DNA from 2 places in the Vreelandella mediterranea genome. Region 2 is predicted to be linked to the other one. Evidence: predicted binding sites of a transcription regulator. Region 2 holds the regulator's gene; the other holds the start of a gene.
The links. The regulator sigma-54, encoded in region 2, starts transcription at its own class of promoters, with help from an activator protein. The targets are predictions, from matches to a motif close to TGGCACNNNNNTTGCTNT.
Positions count from the first base shown of each region.

Region 1: a site for sigma-54 is predicted at 2,267-2,284, ahead of glnL (nitrogen regulation protein NR(II)). Genes of this name have one in related genera too.

Region 1 covers NZ_OZ310198.1:216,905-224,830, reverse strand. Annotated here, with positions in the region: gene glnG (nitrogen regulation protein NR(I)) at 1-1,130, opposite strand, end outside; gene glnL (nitrogen regulation protein NR(II)) at 1,127-2,185, opposite strand; gene ACWFVE_RS01120 (DUF4124 domain-containing protein) at 2,400-2,927, opposite strand; gene glnA (glutamate--ammonia ligase) at 3,011-4,417, opposite strand; gene ACWFVE_RS01110 (acyltransferase family protein) at 4,874-5,902, opposite strand; gene ACWFVE_RS01105 (alpha/beta hydrolase) at 6,053-6,946, shown strand; gene ACWFVE_RS01100 (hypothetical protein) at 7,009-7,317, shown strand; gene ACWFVE_RS01095 (2-hydroxyacid dehydrogenase) at 7,422-7,926, opposite strand, start outside.
Region 2 covers NZ_OZ310198.1:2,042,533-2,050,458, reverse strand. Annotated here, with positions in the region: gene rapZ (RNase adapter RapZ) at 1-81, opposite strand, end outside; gene ACWFVE_RS09620 (PTS sugar transporter subunit IIA) at 127-597, opposite strand; gene hpf (ribosome hibernation-promoting factor, HPF/YfiA family) at 602-910, opposite strand; gene ACWFVE_RS09610 (RNA polymerase factor sigma-54) at 993-2,405, opposite strand; gene lptB (LPS export ABC transporter ATP-binding protein) at 2,511-3,260, opposite strand; gene lptA (lipopolysaccharide transport periplasmic protein LptA) at 3,271-3,762, opposite strand; gene lptC (LPS export ABC transporter periplasmic protein LptC) at 3,771-4,355, opposite strand; gene ACWFVE_RS09590 (KdsC family phosphatase) at 4,366-4,896, opposite strand; gene ACWFVE_RS09585 (KpsF/GutQ family sugar-phosphate isomerase) at 4,935-5,921, opposite strand; gene ACWFVE_RS09580 (ABC transporter ATP-binding protein) at 6,273-7,094, shown strand; gene mlaE (lipid asymmetry maintenance ABC transporter permease subunit MlaE) at 7,094-7,882, shown strand; gene mlaD (outer membrane lipid asymmetry maintenance protein MlaD) at 7,899-7,926, shown strand, end outside.

The DNA of each region.
Region 1 (7,926 bases), 1.8 Mb from region 2:
GACGCCATGACCGTTAGCCACCGGCAGATGTTTTCCAACTGGCGGACATTACCCGGCCAGGGGAGTTTGGTCAGGTGTGTCTCGGCGTCCGCTGTGAGCACCTTGATATCGGTCGAAAGCTCCTTGGCGGCCTCGGCCAGAAAGTGACGCGTAAGCCTCGGGATATCTTCCCGGCGCTCGGAGAGCCGTGGCAGGTGAACGCGGATCACGTTCAAGCGGTGGAACAAATCCTCGCGAAAGCGCCCTTCGTCCACCAATGACTCAAGGTTCTGGTGGGTGGCGGCGATGATACGTACATCGACCTTCACCGAGGTATGCCCGCCCACCCGGTAGAACTCGCCATCGGCCAGTACGCGCAGCAAGCGGGTCTGCGTTTCCGCCGGCATGTCGCCGATCTCATCCAAAAAAAGCGTGCCGCCGTTGGCCTGCTCGAAACGGCCCTGGCGCTGCGCACCGGCGCCGGTAAAGGCGCCTTTTTCATGGCCAAACAGTTCGGACTCGATGAGATCCTTCGGAATCGCCGCCATGTTCAGCGCGATAAACGGGTGGCCGGCGCGGGGGCTGTGCTGGTGAAGCGCCTGGGCAACGCGCTCCTTACCGGTACCGGACTCGCCGTTGATCAACACCGTAATGTGCGAGTGCGACAGCCGCCCGATGGCGCGAAACACCTCTTGCATGGCCGGCGCCTCGCCGATGATCTCGGCGTTGAGGCCTTCCGGCACGCTGACCGGGCGCTGACGCTCGCGAGCGTGGGCGACCGCACGACGCACCAGCGCCAGCGCTTCGTCCACGTCGAAAGGCTTGGGCAGGTACTCGAAGGCCCCGCCCTGATAGGAGGCCACGGCGCTGTCCAAATCCGAGTGGGCGGTCATGACGATGACCGGTAGATCCGGATGCGCCTCGCGCACGCGCGAGAGCAAATCCAGCCCGTCGATCCCCGGCATACGGATATCGGTGACCAGCACATCCGGCGGATCGCTCAAGAGCCGGTCAAGGGCGGTGTCGGCGCGTTCGATACACTCGACGTCAAGATCCGGCTGCGCCAGGGCGCGCTCCAGCACCCAACGGATAGCGCGGTCGTCATCGACGATGACCACCCGTGAAACATCGGTTTGTGTCGCCTCAGTCATGACGCGTCTCCGGTAATGTTATTGACCAACGGAATTAACAGACGAAATTCGGTACGTCCGGGGTGTGAGTCGCATTCGATCAATCCCTGATGTTGATGCAGAATCGACTGAGCAATGGAGAGCCCCAGGCCGCTGCCTTCGGCGCGCCCGGAGACCATGGGGTAAAAAAGCGTCGCGCGTAGGGCCTCGGGGATACCCGGGCCGTTATCGATCAGACCCACTTCGCTCACCAGCCGATGGCGCTCCGCGCCCAGGGTGAACTGGCGCTTGGCGCGGGTACGCAGAATCAGCTCCGGTGTGGGCGTCTCGGCTTCGTTCATGGCCTGGACGGCGTTGCGCGCCACGTTCAGCACCGCCTGTATCATTTGGGATTCATCGCCGGAAAGATCCGGCAAGCTGGGGTCGTAATCCCGCGAGATGACCACATCGGGATGCTCGGCGAGCAGCAGTGTGCGCACGCGCTCGAGCACCTTATGAATATTGACCGGCGCGTGCCGGGTAATGTGATGAGGGCCGAGCATGGAGTCGACCAGGTCTTTTAGCCGGTCGACCTCTTGAACGATGATATGGGTATATTCGCGAAGCGCCGGGTCGTCGAGGTCGCGCTCGAGAAGCTGGGCCGCGCCGCGAATACCGCCCAGCGGGTTTTTCACCTCGTGGGCGAGGCCCCGGGCCAGCACCTTGATGGTTTCCTGGCGGGTGGTCAGCGCCTCCTCCCGGGAGATCTGCATTAGCCGGTCCCGCGGCTCCACTTCGAGTAAAAGCTCGCCGGGCGAAAGCGGCGTGACGGTGTAGTCCACGGTGAGTGGCTCGCCGTTGAGCGGGGTAATGCGCGCCTCGCGCTGGGTATAAGGGTGAAAGGCGTCGCGCGCCTTGGCCAATACATTATCGATACTTTCGCCACAGCCCAGCAGCGTATCCAGACTCATGCCCTTGACGCGGCTAATGCTGACCGCCAGTAGCGCTTCGGCGGCCGGGTTCATCCAGCAGACGCGCAGTTCACCGTCCAGCAGCAGCACTGCGGTGGTGAGGTGTTCGAGTAAACGCTGATACATGGCGTGTCCTGAGGAGCCCCCTAAGAATTCGCGTGGCTTGATCATCGTGTGGTGCAATGTCTGTGTGATGTTTTAAGTGGAATTGCAAAAAGCGCGCCAATTGGGCGCTAGCGCTGTCATGCACGGCTTTAACGCATCAAGGCGGCGCAACGCGGCGTTTAATAGCGCAGCGCCGCCCGGTTAACGCCGCGCCTTCGCACCATTTTAGTGCATATTAGCGCGGTGCAACGGTAATACTCACCGCGTCAGTGCGGTGCTGAACGCGACCCTGGCTATCGAGCAGCTCGGCTTGAAGCCGGTGGTGCCCTTGCGGCAAGCCGGTCAACCAAAACGCGTCGCTGTGCAGCGCCGACTGGCTGACCTCGCCGTTCACCAGAAGCCTTATTTGATGGTCGTCGCGCAGCGCCGGCTCAACGTACACTTCGACCGGCGTCATGGCATCGCGAATCAGCGCCTCGGCCGACGGGTTGGCAATCACAAACCGGTCGTAGGGCATGAAGGGCTGGCCGGGCCGAGTCCTTGCCGGGCTCGAAGACGGTGGCGGCGACGTCCGCTCGACCCCGGGCAGCGGCGCCAGCGTGATCGCCTCGCCGCCGCGCTCCGGGTTGTCGGTATAAGTGACCCGGCCGCTTTCATCCACCACGCGGTACACCGTTTGCGCCTGGAGCTTTCCCGCCGTCAGCGAAAGCCCCAACAGCAACGCCGCCAGGCGCGCGCACTTCGCCATGTCAGTGACACCCATGCCCATGTTCTCCCCATAAAAAAACCCCGCCGAGGCGGGGTTTTGAGTCAGTAACACCTCAAGGGTGCCCCTAACGTTAGAGCTTAGCAGCTGTAGTACAGGTCGAACTCGACCGGGTGCGTCGCCATACGCATGCGCGTCACTTCTTCCATCTTGAGCTCGATGTAGGCGTCGATCATTTCGTCGGTGAACACACCGCCTTCGGTCAGGAAGGTGCGGTCAGCGTCGAGCGCTTCCAGCGCCTGATCGAGGCTCGAGGCAACGGTCGGTACGGCCTTGCCCTCTTCCGGCGGCAGGTCGTACAGGTTCTTGTCCATGGCGTCGCCAGGATGGATCTTGTTCTTGATGCCGTCGATACCCGCCATCAGCATGGCCGCGAACGCAAGGTACGGGTTGGCGGTCGGGTCGGGGAAGCGCGTTTCGACACGCTTGCCTTTCGGGCTAGCCGTGTACGGAATACGGATAGACGCACTGCGGTTACGGGCGCTGTAGGCCAGCATAACCGGCGCTTCGAAACCCGGTACCAGACGCTTGTAAGAGTTGGTCGAGGCGTTGGTGAAAGCGTTCAGCGCACGGGCGTGCTTGATGATGCCGCCAATGTAGTAAAGCGCCATTTCGGAAAGGCCCGCGTACTCGTCGCCGGCGAACTGGTTGGTGCCATCTTTCCAGAACGACTGGTGAACGTGCATGCCGGAGCCGTTATCGCCGACCAGGGGCTTGGGCATGAAGGTCGCGGTTTTGCCGTAGGCGTGGGCCACGTTGTGGATCACGTACTTCATTTCCTGAACTTCGTCGGCCTTCTTCACCAAGGTGTTGAACTTGACGCCGATTTCGTTCTGACCGGCGTTCGCCACTTCGTGATGATGCACTTCGACGCTCTGGCCGATCGCTTCAAGGGTGTTACACATTGCGCCACGAATGTCGTGGAAGCTGTCCACCGGCGGAACCGGGAAATAGCCGCCTTTCACACGCGGGCGGTGGCCCAGGTTGCCGCCTTCGATCTGGCTGTCGGTCGCCCAAGCGCCCTCTTCCGAGGAGATCTTGTACATGGAGCCCTGAATGTCGGTTTTCCAGTGTACTTCGTCGAAGATGAAGAACTCGGGTTCCGGGCCGAAAAACGCGGTGTCGCCAAGGCCGGTGGACTCAAGATAGGCTTCGGCACGCTTGGCGATGGAGCGCGGGTCACGATCGTAACCCTGCATGGTGGCCGGCTCGATGATGTCGCAACGCAAAATCAGCGTGGCATCTTCGGTGAAGGGGTCGAGAAAGCCGGTGCCGTCTTCCGGGCGCAGAATCATGTCGGATTCGTTGATGCCCTTCCAGCCTTCGATGGAGGAGCCATCGAACATCTGACCGTTTTCAAAAAACTCTTCGTCTACGTCCCGTGCCGGTACGGTGACGTGCTGCTCTTTACCGCGCGTATCGGTGAAACGCAGGTCTACCCATTTGACTTCATTTTCTTCGATTAGCGCGAGCGTCTTGGCTGACATACTGTTCTCCGTCTCCGGTATGAGCGTGGCTTAAAGCGTGTACTGTTAAGCGATCTATTAAACGTATTGTTGAACAAAACCGTTGATACGCCGCGAGCGTATAGCACGCCTTTGTTGTGTATTCGCGTTAGGGCGCGTTTCAAACCCGGCCCTGTGACCAGCGATTAAAATAAACTGACTATCGTTGTAGCACGCTGTGAGGCGTTTGCCTACGACGCCAGCCGTTGCCGTTTAATAAGCATGTAGCGTGCCAACTTTGCACCAATATGGCATGGCGAATTACCAAGCCTCTGTTTTAAAAATGATTTTCTCAACCCGAAAGCTGCCCTGATGTTGCGCGTTCAAATCAACGCACCCGGGACGGGGCTCAGAAGCCACTTTTAAGCGCACCAAAAAGGTTCATAAAAGCCTTTATTGAACCAAATGCGTGCGTAAGCATGGGTGATCGCCTATCCATTACACTTTTAAGCGCTTCCCAAAGAGCATCGTGGTCAACGTGGTGGTATTAGCGACCTTGTTGAGCCCGATAGAGCCCACGACGCCCACGACGATCAACAGCAGCGCGTAAAGGACAAGCGGCAGGGTTTCTACGCCGACCACCGTATCGACAATGGCAAAAAACATCGGGTGGGCGAGATAAATGCCGAAGGAGTAGCGGTTGACCGTGCGCATCCACGCAGGCGCGGGGCGCCCTTTCAGGTAGCGCATGGCGCAAAGCGTGGCCAGCACGAACAGCGGGATTACCCACACCTCCTTGGAGGTGAACACCAGCCAGCCGGGAAGCGTAGCCAGCACGATCAGCACCACCGCCCCGGCCAGCCAAACCGGGGAGGAGAGCGCTTGCATCCAGCGCGGCGGGCGGGGTTTTGTCGCGCCTTGCGCTACCGGCTGGTAGTAGCGCACCAGCACCAGCGCCAAAAAGAACAGATACACCCAGCCAAGCGGGGCGACCCACAGCAGATAGCCTGGCGGCGTCACCTCGAGCCAGTAGGCCGTGCCCCAATACGCCATACTGACCACGCAGCTCACCCAAAGCCCGGGCACCGGGTCGAACCGCCACAGCCGCCAGCGGGCAAACAGCCAGTACGCCACGTAGAACTGCATGGCGATAATCAGAAAGTAGCCATGCCAGCCCGCGTAGAGAAAGTACTCCCGGGCAACGCTTAAATACCCCACCGAGGTCTCGCCCATGTTCAGGCGCACCCACTCGGCGGTGGCGTAGATAAATCCATACGTTGCGTAGGGCAGCATCACGTACTTGACGCGTTGCCATAAAAACCCCGGCGGCACCTGGCGGGCATAGCGAAGCGCGAACACGAAAATGGAGATAAACAAAAAAACCGGCGTTCCCAACACCAGAGGGATACGCATCAAATCGGTGGTCAGAGTGTCCACGCGTTGATTGAGATGGTCCAGCCAATGAAACAGGAAAACCGCCGCGCATCCGTAGGCGCGCAGCCAATAAATCTCCTCGACCTTTTGCATCCAAGCCTCCTGCCTTGAGGCGCTGCTATGCTAATAGCGCAGCCAGCCCCGCTGGTCACATCCCTTTTGTCATGAACACTCGGAGGCAGTGTGCCCCTTCACCCTATTGCGGCTTGTCTTATGCGCTCAGCGCGTGCGCTCACTGTCGTTATGAGTACTTTTTTACTCAGTGCCCCGGCGCTGGCCGGCGAAGTCTCGCGCCACGCGTTCCCCTCCCCGGTGCTGGGTGATGACTACCCTTACACGCTCTACCTGCCCGACGGCTACCAAGTAGATGCCGCCGAACCCTACCCGGTGGTCTACATGCTGCATGGCTCGTTCGGCAACGAACACGACTGGGTCAGCCGGGGGCAGCTGGCTCGAACCGTCGACCGTTTGATCGACGCCGGGCACCTCCCCCCGGCGGTGTTCGTCATGCCGGGCAGCCGCAGTTGGTGGGTCGATGGCTATAACGAGCCTGCTCGCCGCGCCTTTTTCGACGACCTGATGCCGCATATCGAAACCACCTACCGCGTAGGCACCACCCGCGCCAAGCGCGGCGTGGCCGGGCTCTCGGCCGGCGGGTACGGCGCGCTGAATTTCGCCCTCGAGCGGCCGGACCTGTTCGCCGCGGTAGCGGCACTTAGCCCGGCAAGCTACGTCCCCGCACCGCCGCGCAACTCCTCGGCGCACCGCCACCCGGCCTTTCTCGACGCCCAGGGCGAGTTCGATCAAGCGCTTTGGCAGCGGCTCAACTATCCGGCTCACCTGGAAGATTACCGCCTGGCGGTCGCGCCGGGCGCCAACAACGAACCCAGCGCCACGCCCCCGGTGCCGCTTTATATCAGCGCGGGCCGCCGCGATGAGTTTGACGCCGAATATCACGCCCGCCAGCTGCGCCAGGCAATCGAGCGCATTCAACCAGGCCAGGTGCGCCTGGACCTTTACCCCGGCGGGCACACCTGGCGTGTATGGCGTGCCAGCCTACCCGCGGCGCTTACCTTCCTGTTTCAATACGTTGGCGCTGAAGAAACACCCGATCAGGGCGAATGGGACGGCCAGTAGGCGAGGCCCGTGACGACAAACTACACTAAGCTCATCACTCACTCGACAAAAGGATATTGAGGATGCATCAACATATCGAATGGGACGACCCCGGCAGCGCCAGCGTCGCGGCCTACTTCCAGGGCGACCCCAACCACACCCCGCCTTACCCCGGCGCCATTCTCTCCGCCCGCTACCAGCGCCGTATCGTACGCGTCAAAGTAGAAACCTACCGGGAAGAAGACGCCGTCAGCATCGGCACCGTGGCCGCCATCCTCGACGAACACGGCCACCGCCACAAAACCCAGGGCAAACTCAACATCGACGACATCGTACGCCTGCCAGATGACAAGCGCGCGATGGAACGCTGGGAGGAGGGGGCACAGGAATAAGCGAGAAAGATACGTAACCGCGTTTTTAGACAGACGGGAGGAACCTGCGCCAAGAGACTGAGCTACTGTCAAAGTAGCTCAGTTAAAAAGTATAAACTTAAGGATCAATTAACAGGTGTCAGCAGCGCACGCTCTTCGGCAAACGCCAGAAGATTGGCGAACTGTAAATCGCCCATCGCTTCTCGGGTTTGAGTGGTACCTGAGCCTTGATGTGGCTGGAGCACAACATTATCCAGCGCTACCAGCCTGGCGTCTACATTCGGCTCATTGTCGAAGACATCCAGACCAGCGCCACCCAAGCGCCCAGACACTAGTTGCTCAATGAGCGCGTTTTCATCGATAACGGAGCCACGCGAAACGTTTATAACCACTGCGCCTTCAGGAAGCGCGGTCAATACATCGGCAGACACCAAATGCTGTGTTTCTTCCCCACCCACGACTGTCACAAAAAGCACATCTACCGCTGCCGCCAGTTCTATGGGTGTAGCATAATAATGCCACGATGCGGGTGTCTCCTTGGGACTGCGGGACTGATAGTGTAGCTCCGACTTGAACGCGACCATCCGATTGGCGATTTCACGCCCAATACGCCCCATACCAAGCACGCCC
Region 2 (7,926 bases):
GTAGTAGCCCAGGTCCTCCAGCGCCTGAAGCGCAATGGACTTTCCCGACCCGGAGCGGCCGCTGATAATCACCAGTTGCATAGTGTTTCTCTTCGGTCTGTAGGGCTGGGTGGGTAGGGCCTTGATTTAGCTGCCCGTTTGCTCGCGAATTTTGGCGGTGACGATCTCCAAAAGCTCGCGCTGGCTCTCGCATTTGCGAAACTGCGCGCGCGTGGCGGCGTCATTCATGATGGTGGCGACCTGACCCAACAGCGCAAGGTGGGTGTCGTCGGCCTCTTCCGGCACCAGCAGTACAAACACCAAATCCACCGGGTCACCGTCGATGGCGTCGAAATCCACCGGTTCGGCAAGCTTTAGAAAGCCGGCGATAGGGGCGCTGCAGTGAGGGCTGCGGGCATGGGGAATCGCGACCCCATTACCAATGCCGGTACTGCCTAATCGCTCCCGGCCTATCAGACGGCTGAACACTTCCTGGCTATCCAGGCTGGGCGTATTTTGGGCGATGAAGGTGCTGAAGAACTCCAGCACGCGCTTTTTGCTGCCCCCGGGGACGTCGAACAGCACGCGCTCCGGGGGGAGTATGGTTTCCAGGGTCATCGATTTAACGCACGCCAGCGCCCTGGGCGCGAGCTTGTGCTTTTTCCTTGTGTTTTACGAGTTGGCGGTCGATTTTGTCGGCCAGCGCGTCAATGGCGGCGTACATGTCGTTGTCCTGGGCTTCGGCGTGCAAATCGGCGCCGGCCGCATGGAGGGTGCAGGCGGCCTGCTGACGCTCTTTCTCGATGGAAAGCGTGACATGAACGGTGGTGATATTGTCGTAGTGACGCTCGATACGTTCGAGTTTTTCGTTAACGTAATCGCGCAGAGCGTCGGTCAGTTCCAGGTGATGGCCCGTAATATTGACTTGCATCGACGTACTCCTAATCCAGGACTGTCCTTTGATTGTAACCCTTTTTCTACCGTTGCAAAGCCCCGGCGGCCAGTTTCACTTTTTAACGCAAACGCCGCCGTTCGCTGGAGGAGGGAATCCCCATGGCCTCGCGGTATTTTGCCACCGTGCGCCGCGCTACGCTAATACCGCCATCTTCCAATAGTGACACCAGGCGGCTGTCCGAGAGCGGCTTGCCTGGCGTCTCTTCTTGAATCAGTTTTTTCAACCGGGCGCGGATCGCCGTGCTGGAGTGGCTGTCGTTGCCGTCATGACCGCTCACTTGGCTCGAGAAGAAGTACTTGAGCTCAAATACGCCGCGGGGGGTGTGAATGTATTTTTGCGTCGTCACCCGTGAAATCGTCGACTCGTGCATCTCCACGGCCTCGGCGATATCGGCGAGTATCAAGGGTTTCATGGCCTCTTCGCCGCGCTCCAAAAAGCCAAGCTGGCGGGCGATGATCTCGCGACCGACGCGTAACAGCGTATCGTTGCGACTCGAAAGGCTCTTGATCAGCCAGCGAGCCTCTTGTAGGTGCTCTTTTAAAAACTGGTTGTCCTGGCTCTTGTCCGCCCGCTTGATCAGGCTTGCGTAATCAGGCTGGACGCGCAGCCGCGGAAGCGCCTCGGGGTTGAGCTCGAGGTGCCAGCCTTCGTTATCGTGGCGTACCACCAGATCCGGAGTGATGTAGCTATCGTTGGTGATGCCATATGCGCTGCCCGGGCGCGGGTCCAGGCTTCTGATCAGTCCGATGACGTCATCGAGTTGCTCGTCGTCAAGCCCCAGGCGGCGCTTCAAAAGGCGCATGTCGTCCTTGCCGAGCGCTTCGAGAAACTGGCGCACCAGGCGCTTGGCGGGCACCAGAAGCGGCGTGTCGTCGGCCAGGGTGGCGAGTTGGAGCATCAGACATTCGCGAAGGTCGCGGGCGAAAACGCCGGTGGGTTCGAACTGCTGCATACGCATCAGCGTGTTTTCCACCTCGCGCTGACTCAAACCCTCGAGCCCCTGGGCCTTGAGCCCTTCGCGAATATCGTTGAGAGGCTGGGTGAGGTAACCGTTGGGGTCCAGCGCGTCGATCAGGCTTTCGGCAATGGCGTATTCGCGCTCACTGGCGTCGGTCATGGCCAGCTGCCAAAGCAGGTGGCCATGCAGGCTTTGGCCCGCCGCCTGTCGCTCGAAATCCGGCCCCTCACTGCCGGCGCTGGCCGCCATGTCCTGATAGGTGTCGGACCACTCGCTATCGATGGAGAGTTCGCTGGGGATGCTTTCTTCCCATTCGGCTTCGGCGGTCTCGGTCACGCTCTCTTCGCCAAACTCGTCCTCTTGTTCCAGCAACGGGTTGGCGTCGAGCGCCTGCTGGATTTCCTGGCGAAGATCGAGGGTGGAAAGCTGTAGCAGGGCAATGGCCTGCTGCAGTTGAGGCGTCATGGTCAGCTGTGTGCCGACACGCAGCTGTAAAGAGGCTTTCATGACCATTGAAGAACCACTCGTTACTCGTAAAGCTCCACCCTAGTGCGAGTTGGGGTCCGGCGCAAGTGCAATAAATATGCCACTACACGGAACTTTAGGATTGGCGATGGTTTAGAGGCGGAAATCGGCGCCCAGATAGACCTCACGAACCTTCTGGTTATTCAAAATGGCGGTTGAGTCACCGCTTGCAATGATGTGGCCGTCACCCACGATATAGGCGATATCGCAGATATCCAGCGTCTCGCGCACGTTGTGGTCGGTGATCAGCACGCCGATGTGGCGTGCCTTGAGAGCCAGGATGATCGACTTGATCTCGCCGACCGAGATCGGGTCGACCCCGGCGAAGGGCTCGTCGAGCAAAATGAACGCGGGGTCGGTGGCAAGCGAGCGGGCAATCTCCACGCGGCGGCGTTCGCCGCCGGAAAGACTCATGCCCAGGTTGTCGCGGATATGGGTGATGTGGAAATCGTCGAGCAATTGCTCCAGGCGCGCCTCCCGGGCGCGGCGGTCCAGCTCCTTGCGCGTTTCCAGAATCGCCATGATGTTATCGGCCACCGACAGCTTGCGAAAAATCGATGCCTCCTGGGGGAGGTAGCCGATGCCGGCGGTGGCGCGTTCGTGCATCGGTGCCCGGGTCAGGTCGCGCTCGTCGATTCCTACCGTGCCGGCATCGGCCTTGACCAGGCCCACGATCATATAAAACGAGGTGGTCTTGCCCGCCCCGTTGGGCCCGAGTAGGCCCACCACGCTGCCCTGGGTGATCTCCAGGTTGATGTCTTTTACCACCCGGCGGCGCTTGTAGCTTTTGGCGAGATGGCGGGCGTGAAGCGTTTTGACCGCCCCAGATTGCGTGCTCGACACGGTCATTCTCCTATTGCGCGGGCTGTAGCGTCATGCGGATGCGCTGGTTGTCGCTACCGCTAACGTCTGAGCGCGCCTGAACCACTTCGCGGTCGATGAAGTACTCAAGGCGCCCGCCCTGAAAGCGGTCGGCTCGCTGGTGGAGTTCGGCCTGGTCGATAAGCTCGATGCGCCGTTCGCTGACGTGGTAGACGATACGCCGCGCCCAACCTTCCATCGGGCCTCCGTCGTTTTCGAGCTGATTACGAAGGTAGGCGCGCTCGCCGGTGGCCACTGCCTGGGAAAGCTCGCCGGCGTCGTTGCGCGAGATTTCGACACGGTCGCCGCGAATCTGCATTTCCCCCTGGCGGATATCCACATTGCCGGAGTAGACGGCGGTACCCGCGCGCTGATCAAGATCGAGCCGGTCGGCTTCGACTTCGACGGGGGCCTGGCTTGTCTGGGCGGCGGCGCTCAAAGGCAGGGCCAGTACCAGTAGCGCGGTACGTAAAAACGGGTGCATAACGACTCCTAAGGCGTTGAGCGGGCGGGCGGGTGAGTGCCGCGTACGTTATCGGTGAGCCGGACCTGGCTCGTGTCGAGCCAGACATCCATGCGGTTGGCGCTCATCTGCTGAGGAGGCTGCTGTAAAAGGGCCGGTGCCTCGGTGTAGGCGTGGCGGTCGACGCCATCGTAGTGTAACCGCTCGGTATCGAGCTGCCAGCCCTCCTCCGGGGCGAGCAGTCTGGCCGAGCCCTCCATGACCAGCGACTGACGCTCGTTTTGCAGTATGCCGTGGTCAGCGCTGGCGAGCCACTGGCGCTGGTCGGAATCGAATAGCGTCGCGCGCGGCGCGTCGACCTCGGTCAGCGCTTGCTGAGGTGTATGGACCAGGTGCGGCGTTCTAAGGTGCTGTGTGACGCCGCCGGTTTCGCCAAACAGCGTAAGCTCGGCATTTTCCAGCACATGGCCGGGTTCCTCGCGCTGTACGTCCGGGTCGACCTCGACGACCTCCGGCCCGCGCGGGTCGAGCCAGACGAGCCAGGCCCCCAGCGCAATGACCAGCGCCGGTAGCCACAGGCGTTTTCTGATCCGCGTTATCGTCAAACCCGCCATCGCGTTGCCTCTAGAGGTAGGTGTCCATCACCGCGTCCCAGTGGCCCTGGGTCATCAGCAGCGTATCGCAAATTTCGCGCACCGCGCCGTGGCCGCCAAGTGAGTCGGTGATCCAGTCGGCGTGGGTATGCATGTAGTCCGGCGCGTTGGGCACGGTAATGCCGACACCGGCCCGTTTGATGCAGCCAAGATCGGGCAGATCGTCGCCGCAATAGGCCACCTGATCGAGGGTGATGTCCAAACGCTTACAGAGCGCTTTAAGGGTATCGAGCTTGTGCTCGACGCCTTGATAGACGTGGGTGATCCCTAGCGACTTCGCGCGTTGGCTGACCATGGGCGAGTCCCGGCCGGTGATTAGCGCGACGTAAAAGCCGGCGCGCTTCAAAAGCTTGAGGCCGTGGCCGTCCTGGGTGTGAAAAGCCTTGATTTCGACACCGTCGGCCTGAAAGTAGAGGCGGCCGTCGGTGAGTACTCCGTCCACGTCGATCGCGAGCAGGCGAACGTGGCGGATGCGGTCGTTTAAAGCATCGGGTACGGCCATGGAGTCTCCTTTATAGCGGTATTGGGACTGAGTACGGTTTAAATCACGCCGCTCGAAAGCAGGTCGTGCATGTGTAAGGCACCAATGGGGCGCTCGTGTTCATCGACCACCGCAAGCGCAGTAATGCGGCTATCCTCCATCAGGCGGACGGCCTCGGCGGCGAGCATGTCCGGGCGGATGCGCTTGCCCGGACGAGTCATGACCGTATCGACGCTGATGACACGTAAATCGTGGTGTTCGTCGAGGGTCCGGCGCAGGTCACCGTCGGTGTAAACGCCGGCCAGTCGGCCCTGGGCGTCGACCACGCAGGTAAAGCCAAGCCCCTGGCGGGTGATTTCCAAAAGCGCATCGCGAAGCGGGCTGCCCAAGGGGACCGTCGGCAGACGCTCGCCGCTGTGCATCAGATCCTTCACGCGCAGAAGCAAACGCTTGCCAAGGCTGCCACCGGGGTGGGAAAGTGCGAAGTCCTCCGCAGTAAAGCCCCGCGCCTCCAAAAGCGCGACTGCCAGCGCGTCCCCCAGCGCCAGGGCCGCGGTGGTCGAGCTGGTCGGCGCCAGGTCGAGCGGGCACGCCTCCCGGGCCACGCCGCTATTCAGATGGGCGTCGGCGTGGGTGCCAAGCGTGGACTCGGGGCGGCCGGTCATGCTGATCAAAGGCACGCCCAAACGCTTCAAAAGCGGCAAGAGGGCGGTGACCTCGGCGGTTTCGCCGGAATTCGAGAGCGCGATGACCACATCCGAGCGGGTGATCATCCCCAGGTCGCCGTGGCTCGCTTCACCCGGGTGGACGAAAAAGGCCGGCGTGCCGGTGCTGGCAAGCGTGGCCGCCAGCTTGCCGGCGATATGGCCGGATTTGCCCATGCCGGTCACGACCACCCGCCCCTGGCAGGCCAGAATCAAGGCGCAGGCGTGATCGAAATGTTCGTCCAACTTTTCCTGAAGCTCGCCTATGGCGGCCTGCTCGATTTGTAGCGTGCGCAGGGCGCTTTCACGTAACGCGCTGGGGGAGGCGAGAGGCGCTGACATTATGGGCTCACTAAGCTTGCGGTATTAAGGCCTTAGAATAGCATTTTGGATCAATGGATAGGTATCGCCGTTTTGACAATTCCTTGTAGAGCAACGTTTTAAAAAACATCCTTTTGGGCGGCTTCGCGCGTAACGGGTAGCGTTGAGGTACAATGTTCGCTAATATTTCGGAAACACTGTTTTTAAATTGCCGGTCTTGATGAGCCCGTGCCCAAGCGTTAGCCATGACTTTAATGGTCGCGATATTTTAGCGTTAGTGGTGTCCCGGCCCTGGCGTCGACGATACCGCCGTTAAATCTCGATACGCAAAGTCAGTCAGCTATCCGCCCTGTGAGGAGGGTTTATCCACTCATGACGCAAATACCCTTCATTGAAATCGAAGACCTTCACTTTTCCCGAGGCGAGCACGAAATTTTTCGCGGCGTGAACATGCGTATCCCGCGGGGGCAGGTCACCGCCATCATGGGCCCCAGCGGTACGGGTAAAACCACGCTGTTGAAACTGATCGGCGGCCAATTGGAGCCGGACCGCGGTCGTGTGCTGATCGACGGGCAGGACGTTCATAAACTTTCGCGCAAGGCGCTTTTTGCCCTTCGCAAACGTATGGGCATGCTGTTTCAAAGCGGCGCGCTTTTCTCGGATCTGAACGTTTTCGAAAACGTGGCGTTTCCGCTTAGAGTGCATACCGACCTGCCCGAGGCGATGATTCGCGATCTGGTGCTTTTGAAGCTTCAGGCGGTGGGGCTTCGAGGTGCACGCGAGCTGACCCCCGCCGAGCTTTCCGGCGGCATGGCGCGGCGGGTGGCGCTGGCGCGCGCCATCGCTCTGGACCCGGAGCTGGTGCTTTACGATGAGCCCTTCGTCGGTCAGGATCCGATCTCCATGGGCGTGCTGGTGCAACTGATCAAGCGCCTGAACGAGGCGCTCAGGCTGACTTCGGTGGTGGTCTCCCACGATATCAAGGAGACGCTGAGCATTGCCGACTACCTGTATCTGATCGCCGATGGTCAGGTCGTGGCCGAGGGCACGCCGGACACCTTCGATACCAACGACGACCCCCGGGTGAGCCAGTTCGTTCACGGCGAGCCCGACGGGCCAGTGCCGTTTCACTACCCGGCGGCAAGCTTCTATAGCGATATGCTGGGCCAGGCGCTGCCCAAAAGGACAGAGTAATGCAGGCACTATTCAAGCAAGTCGCAAGGCTTGGTCGTAAAGGATGCGACACGGTAGAGGCCCTGGGCCGCGCCGGGGCATTTCTTGCCCAGTCGAGTGTCGGCGTTCCCTCCAAAGAGGGTTTTTCGCTTTGGCTGCGACAGATGCACTTTATCGGCGTACTGTCGATCGCCATCGTGCTGGTATCGGGGCTATTTATCGGCATGGTGCTGGCGCTGCAGGGCTATACTATTCTGGTCGACTTCGGCGCCGAGCAGGCGCTTGGGCAGATGGTGGCGCTGTCGCTTTTGCGAGAGCTTGCCCCGGTGGTCGCCGCGCTGCTGTTTGCCGGCCGTGCCGGGTCGGCACTAACCGCCGAGATAGGCTTGATGAAAGCCACCGAGCAGCTGACCAGCATGGAAATGATTGGCGTGGACCCGCTCAAGCGCGTGGTGGCCCCCAGGCTCTGGGCCGGGTTCGTGGCGCTGCCCATTCTGACCGTTGGCTTTAGCGTCGTCGGTATCTGGGGAGGCTACCTGGTCGGTGTCGAGTGGCTGGGCGTGTTCGAAGGCTCCTACTGGAGCAACATGCAGGCAAGCGTTGCCTTCGTGAGCGACGTGGGCAACGGCATGATCAAAAGCCTGGTGTTCGCCCTGGTCGTCACGTGGATCGCAGTTTTTCAGGGTTACGATTTGGTACCTACTTCCGAAGGGATTTCCCGGGCGACGACGCGTACCGTCGTCTACTCGTCCCTGGCCGTGTTGGGCCTTGATTTTGTACTTACCGCCGTCATGTTCGGCGGCCTTTGATAGCGGGAGCACGTTCATGAAACGCAGTAAAGCCATGGAGTTCG